Phytohabitans houttuyneae: one gene and its partner. The protein of the gene in region 1 interacts with the protein of each later gene in a pairwise test. Links are inferred from orthologs where the notes say so. Each region holds a gene or a part of one and is shown on either strand. Other genes may lie near its edges.

Region 1 (3,733 bases):
CCATCCGCAGGTAGCCGTCGACCCGGAAGCCGGCGCGGAGCGCGACGAGCCGCGAGGCGTGGTTGCCGACCGCGGCCTGCCACACGATCCGCCGCATGCCCAGCGACTCGAACGCCCACCGCGACACCACCCGGGTCGCCCGGGTGGCCACTCCCGCACCGCGGGCCCACGGCGCGGTCCAGTAGCCGACCTCCGCCGAGGCGAGCACCCGGTCGATCGTGACGAGCCCGCAGGAACCGAGCAGTTCACCGGTATCCGGGTCGATGACCGCGAACGGCGCACCGGTACCTTCGCGCCACGCGGCCTCCGAGTGCTGGGTCACGAAGTAGCGGGCGTGCGTGGGCAGATAGGGCGACGGCACGCGGGTCCATCGCTGGATCACCGGATCCTGGCACGCCCGGTGAACCGCCTCCGCGTCCTCGACCCGCCACGGCCGGAGGATCAGTCCTTGATCATTAATCTGCGGCTGGGTGTTCGCTTGTGCCCCCACGCGGCAATGTTGCCGTACCGTTCGCGGCGGGCATAACCGAATACGCACTGCCTGTGAGGCAAAATGTCCGCTTTGGCGCGATCGCCGGAGACGTGGCTGACAGTTGCGCCGAAGGTGCGCCTACGATGGTTCGGCAGACTGTCCAAGGGGAGCGTTGACCCGTGTCGATTTTGGAAAAGGTCCTTCGTGCCGGCGAAGGCCGCATGCTTCGGCGACTCAAGGCGGTCGCCAACGCCGTCAACTCACTCGAGGATGAGTACACCGATCTCACCGATGCTGAGCTGCGGGAGCTGACCGATCAGTACCGGCAGCGCGTCGAGGACGGCGAGACCCTCGACGACCTGCTCCCCGAGGCGTTCGCGACCGCCCGCGAGGCAGCCTCGCGGGTGCTCGGCCAGCGGCATTACGACGTCCAGGTGATGGGCGGCGCCGCGCTGCACTTCGGCAACATCGCCGAGATGAAGACCGGTGAGGGCAAGACCCTTACCTGTGTCCTGCCGGCGTACCTGAACGCCCTTTCCGGCAAGGGCGTGCACGTGGTCACGGTCAACGACTACCTGGCACAGCGCGACGCCGAGTGGATGGGCCGGGTGCACCGGTTCCTCGGCCTGAGCGTCGGCGTGATCCTTCCCAACCGCCCCTCGGCGGAGCACCGCGCGGCGTACGAGTGCGACATCACGTACGGCACGAACAACGAGTTCGGCTTCGACTACCTGCGCGACAACATGGCCTGGTCGCGGGACGAGCTCGTGCAGCGCGGCCACAACTTCGCGATCGTCGACGAGGTCGACTCGATCCTGATCGACGAGGCCCGCACCCCGCTGATCATCTCCGGCCCGGCCGAGCAGTCCGCCCGGTGGTACTCGGAGTTCGCCACGGTCGTGGCCCGCCTCGAGCCCGGCAAGGACGGCGAGGGCGACTACGAGGTCGACTACGCCAAGCGCACGGTCGCCATCACCGAGCGGGGCGTCGCCCGGGTCGAAGACCGCCTCGGCATCGACAACCTCTACGAGTCGGTCAACACGCCGCTCGTCGGCTACCTCAACAACGCCATCAAGGCGAAGGAGCTGTACCGGCGGGACAAGGACTACATCGTCAACGACGGCGAGGTGCTGATCGTCGACGAGTTCACCGGCCGCATCCTGCACGGCCGCCGCTACAACGAGGGCATGCACCAGGCCATCGAGGCCAAGGAGCACGTCGAGATCAAGCAGGAAAACCAGACGCTCGCGACGGTCACCCTGCAGAACTACTTCCGGCTGTACGACAAGCTGGCCGGCATGACCGGTACCGCGCAGACCGAGGCCGGCGAGTTCAACAAGGTGTACAACGTCGGCGTCGTCAGCATCCCGACCCACCGGCCGATGGTCCGCCTCGACCGTCCGGACGTCATCTACAAGACCGAGAAGGCGAAGTTCAACGCGGTCGTCGAGGACATCGCCGAGCGGCACGCCCTCGGCCAGCCGGTCCTTGTCGGCACGGTCTCCGTGGAAAACTCCGAGATCCTGTCGCAGATGCTGCGCCGGCGGGGCATCCCGCACGCCGTGCTCAACGCGAAGTACCACGCCAAGGAAGCCGAGATCATCGCGCAGGCCGGGCGCAAGGGCGGCGTCACGGTCGCGACCAACATGGCCGGCCGCGGTACCGACATCCTGCTCGGCGGCAACCCCGAGCACCTCGCGGCAAACGAGCTGCACCAGCGCGGCCTCGACCCGGTCGAGCACGAAGACGACTACCAGAAGGCGCTGGAGGAGATCCTCCCGCGGTGGAAGCAGGCGTGCGACGACGAGGCCGAGGAGGTCGCGGCCGCCGGCGGTCTGTACGTGCTGGGCACCGAGCGCCACGACTCGCGCCGCATCGACAACCAGCTGCGCGGCCGCTCCGGCCGGCAGGGCGACCCGGGCGAGTCCCGCTTCTACCTGTCGCTGCAGGACGAGCTGATGCGCCGCTTCCGCGCGGGTGCGGTCGAGGCAGTCATGGAGCGCTTCAACATCCCCGAGGACGTGCCCATCGAGTCCAAGATGGTCACTCGCCAGATCAAGAGCGCGCAGGGCCAGATCGAGGGCCAAAACGCCGAGATCCGTAAGAACGTCCTCAAGTACGACGAGGTGCTCAACAAGCAGCGCCAGGTGGTCTACGCCGAGCGCAAGCGCGTGCTCGACGGCGAAGACCTCAGCGACCAGGTCAACCACATGATCGACGACGTCATCGAGGCGTACGTCACGGGTGCCACCGCCGAGGGCTACGCCGAAGACTGGGACCTCGAGCAGCTCTGGACCAGCCTCAAGCAGCTGTACCCGGTCGGCGTCACCATCGAAGACCTCGAGGAGGAAGCCGGCGGCGAGCGCAACAACCTGGACGCCGACTTCCTGATGGCGCGCCTCAAGGAGGACGCGCACGCGGCGTACGAGCGGCGTGAGCAGGAGCTGGGCACCGAGGCCGTCCGCCAGCTGGAGCGCATGGTGCTGCTGCAGGTGATCGACCGCAAGTGGCGCGAGCACCTGTACGAGATGGACTACCTCCAGGAGGGCGTGGGCCTGCGGGCGTACGCCCAGCGCGACCCGCTGGTCGAGTACCAGCGCGAGGGCTACGCGATGTTCGCCACGATGATGGACGGCATCAAGGAGGAGACGGTCGGCTTCCTCTACAACCTGGAGGTCCAGGTCGAGGAGGCGGCGCCGGCCGCACCCGCCCCCGCGTCCGGCCCGGCCCCGCTGCCGATGCCCGACGACGCGACGGTCGAGATCCGCGCCAAGGGCCTCGGTCGCCAGCGCCCGCAGCAGCCGCTCCAGTACTCCGCACCGACAATCGACGGCGCGGCCGGCGACGGCGCGGTCTTCATCGAGCAGCAGCAGGACGCCGCGCCCGCCCTAGGCCTGGGCGGTCCAACCCCACCCCGCGCGAGCGGCCGCCGCCCGTCCCCGTCGCCCAGCCAGGCGTCGACCAGCGCCGGCCCGTCCCGCAACGCGCCGTGCCCGTGCGGGTCCGGCAAGAAGTACAAGCGCTGCCACGGCGCCCCGGCCGGCGGCGCCTGACGCAACGGCACCGGCGAGGGCTCCCGCACTGCGGGGGCCCTCGCTCTTTGTGGGGGGCCGTGCGCCTGGCTCACGCAACCCGACGACGCCCTTCGCGGCGCGCTGGTCGCTGGGCGCGCGCCGAGGCCCCGGCAGGGCGACTCAGCCGGCGGCCAGGTGCATCCACGGGGTCTGGGGCGGGCTGGTGGGGGCGGCGCAGCCGGCCGCG
Region 2 (3,052 bases), on another replicon or contig:
GGGGCGACGAGCGCTTCCTGCCCTCCGGCGACCCGGACCGCAACGAGACCCAGGCCCGCGAGGCGCTACTGGAGGCGCTCCCGCTCGACCCGGCCCGGGTACACCCGATGCCGCCCTCCGACGGCCCGGACGGCAACGACCCGGAGGCGGCCGCAGCCCGTTACGCGAAGGCGCTGGCCACCGCCGCCAAGCCGGGCACCGCACAGCTCCCGCACTTCGACGTGCTGATGCTGGGCGTGGGCGAGGACGGGCACGTGGCGTCGATCTTCCCGGAGCACCCGGCCGCGTACGAGACCCGCGTGGTCAGCGCGGTGCGCGGCTCGCCCAAGCCCCCGCCGGTCCGGGTGAGCCTGACGCTGCCGACCATCAACACGGCCGAGGAGGTCTGGCTGATGGCAGCCGGCCCGGAAAAGGCCGACGCGGTGGGCATGGCCATGGCCGGCGGTGGCCCGGTGCAGGTGCCCGCGTCCGGCGTGCACGGCGTGGAGCGCACCCTGTGGCTACTCGACCGCGCCGCGGCGGCCGCGGTAGCGCCGAGGCTCCGAAGCCTCCGCTAGCCCGGCCCGCTTCTAGCCACGCGCGGTCCACACGGAGCGGCGCGCGCCCAGCTCCACCTGCGGCGCGCGCCCGGCCGCTCGCAGCGCGCGCACCTAGGCCCCTCACCCGCGTGACCATGGCGTGCGGCGCACACGTAGCGGGAGTTGACGTAGGTGCGCAGGCTGACCACGCTGTCGGGTTGCCTCTACCCACCCCACCGGCTAGGTCGGGCGGGCGGGGGGGGGTGAGCACGAGCTGCCCTTTCTGCGGGAACAAACCGCCCAAAACTGTTGCGCAGGCCATGGTCAACGCGGGTGGGACCATGGCCACGCGAAGGGCGCGGGCAATGAATCGCTGATCCCACGGAGCGCGGGGCCTGTTGACCGGCTGATCCACGGAGCGCGGGGCCCGCTGACCGCGCGAGAGTTGGAGCCGCTGATCACGTGTCAACGCTGATCACGGGAGCGCCAGGAACCGCTGGCAACGCCGAGAGCCGAAATCGCAAAGCGCCGAAGAGCCGCCGACGACACGGAGCAGCGAGAGCGCTCAAAAGGGCGACCCACGCTGGAGGGCGACGCGCAGCGGATAAGAACGGTGCGGGCCCACAAGCGCGGTGCAAGGGGCTAAAGCGCAGACCGAATCAGCTCTCGCCGCGTCGGCGGCGCAAAGCGGCCAACGCCTCGGCGAGCAAGGCCTCGCCGTCGGCCTCCGAGCGGCGCTCCTTCACATACGCGAGGTGCGACTTGTAAGGCTCGGCGCGCGACGGGCCAGGCGGGTTGAGCTGGTCGAGGCCGCCCGGCTGGCCGCAGCGGGGACAGTCCCACGTGGCCGGCGGCGCGACCTCGGCCGCAAGCAGGACCTCGATCGAGTGGCCCTTTGCGCACCAGTACGTCACGGGCCGGCGGGGGGCGGGGTCACACCGCTCGGTGGGCCGGATGGGGCCCGAACCGACACGGGTGCCGCGAATGGCACTGCCATGTGGCACGGCTCTTCGCTCCTGTCGTCGAGTGAGGGTTCGACGTCGCGACGGGGAACCAGGGGATAAATCAGACCGCGGAGAGTCTATGACTACGTACGGTGCTGAGGGCCCTAAGAGTTCATTGCGAGTTTGAGCCAAAGGCCTAGGCCGACAATGCAGGCAAACCAGACGATACCCACCAGAATGGTGTAGCGGTCGAGGTTTTTCTCCGCGACGGACGAACCGGCGAGGCTGGTGCTCACACCGCCGCCGAACATGCTCGACAGGCCGCCGCCCTTGCCGCGGTGCAGCAGGATCAGCAGCATCAGCAGGAAGCTGGTGATGACGAGCAACACGATCAACGTGTATGCGAACGCGATCGGCATGGTGGCGGTCAGTCCTCTCGACGCTAAGCCCACCGGCGTGCCGAACCCTACCGTCCGTAGGGCCGCATCGACGATGGACACCGTAAGCCCACCAAGGATAGCGGAAGCGTATCCGGGCGGGCCGGCCCGTACCGCCCCCATATCCGGTGCGAACCGGCCCGACCGGCCAGCATGACCATATGAACCGCCGCCCGCCGTTGACACAACGTGCGACAACTGACTGGGCGGGCGCTGCCACCCTGGTTGACCGGCGGAAACGCTTTCCAGCCGGAAAGCCGGTTTGCTCGCCCGGCAGAAAGCGGCAGGATGGCCCGCGTACCGGCCCGGACGCTTGCGAGGAACAAGTCGGATATGGCGCCCCAGAACGCCGAGTCGACGGTGGGCTCGTTGCTCCGCCGATATCGCCTGGCCGCCGGACTCTCCCAGCAGGAGCTGGCCACCGGCGCCGCCGTCAGCGTACGCACGATCCGAGACATCGAGCACGAGCGGGTCGACGCGCCCCGCGCCCCGTCGCTGCGCCGGCTGGCCGAGGCGCTCGGGCTCGCCGCGTTCGACCGTGACCGGCTCCTCGCCGCTCTGCCCGGCCCCCGCCCCGCGCCGGACAGCGACCGGCGGCTGCGCGTCGAGGTGCTGGGTCCGCTGTCGGTACGCGCCGGTTCGGCGGCGGTCGACCTCGGCCCGACCCCGCAGCGCGACCTCCTCGCGCTGCTCGCCCTCCAGCCCGGCCGGGTGGTGAGCCGCGACGAGATCGTCGACGTGCTGTGGGGCGACGAGCCGCCGAAGACCTGCCTGAGCATGGTGCAGACGTACGTGGGACGGCTCCGCGCCCGCCTCGACCCCGACCGCGAGCCGCGCTCCCCCGGCAAGGTGATCCGGCTGGCCGGCGACGGATACGCGATCGACCTCGGCCCGGCCGAGCTGGACCTGGCGCAGTTTCAGGAGCTCGTCGAGCGGGGCACCGGTACCCACGATGCGCCGACCGCTGTCGACCTGCTCGATCGGGCCCTGCGTTGCTGGCGCGGCCCGGTGCTCGCCGGTGTAAACCCGCGGCTGCGCTCCCACCCCGCGGCGGTGGCGACGTCGCGGCAGCGGGTGCGCGCCGCCCTGGCCTACGCGGACCTGGCCGCCGACCTCGGCCTCCACGAGGCCGCGGTGGCCCGGCTGCAGGAGC

Evidence for each region.
Region 2: the proteins of secA (region 1) and secG interact in binary tests that used the Escherichia coli proteins (3 or more experiments, as listed by UniProt). The link is inferred for Phytohabitans houttuyneae from one-to-one orthologs.

What each region holds. Positions count from the first base shown.
Region 1 is NZ_BLPF01000004.1:29,743-33,475, forward strand. Bases 303-3,725 are described here. They hold secA (preprotein translocase subunit SecA), read left to right. Parts: upstream 303-651; coding sequence 652-3,525; downstream 3,526-3,725. Other genes in these bases: Phou_RS42620 (GNAT family N-acetyltransferase), read right to left, coding at 303-490. Also shown: more of Phou_RS42620, read right to left, coding at 1-302. UniProt on the Escherichia coli protein: Required for protein export, interacts with the SecYEG preprotein conducting channel.
Region 2 is NZ_BLPF01000005.1:116,384-119,435, reverse strand. What follows is about bases 255-2,996. They hold secG (preprotein translocase subunit SecG), read right to left. Parts: upstream 1,882-2,996; coding sequence 1,627-1,881; downstream 255-1,626. Other genes in these bases: Phou_RS49285 (BTAD domain-containing putative transcriptional regulator), read left to right, coding at 2,233-2,996; Phou_RS49295 (RNA polymerase-binding protein RbpA), read right to left, coding at 1,178-1,522; pgl (6-phosphogluconolactonase), read left to right, coding at 255-557. Outside these bases: more of pgl, read left to right, coding at 1-254; more of Phou_RS49285, read left to right, coding at 2,997-3,052. UniProt on the Escherichia coli protein: Subunit of the protein translocation channel SecYEG. Overexpression of some hybrid proteins has been thought to jam the protein secretion apparatus resulting in cell death; while this may be true it also results in FtsH-mediated degradation of SecY.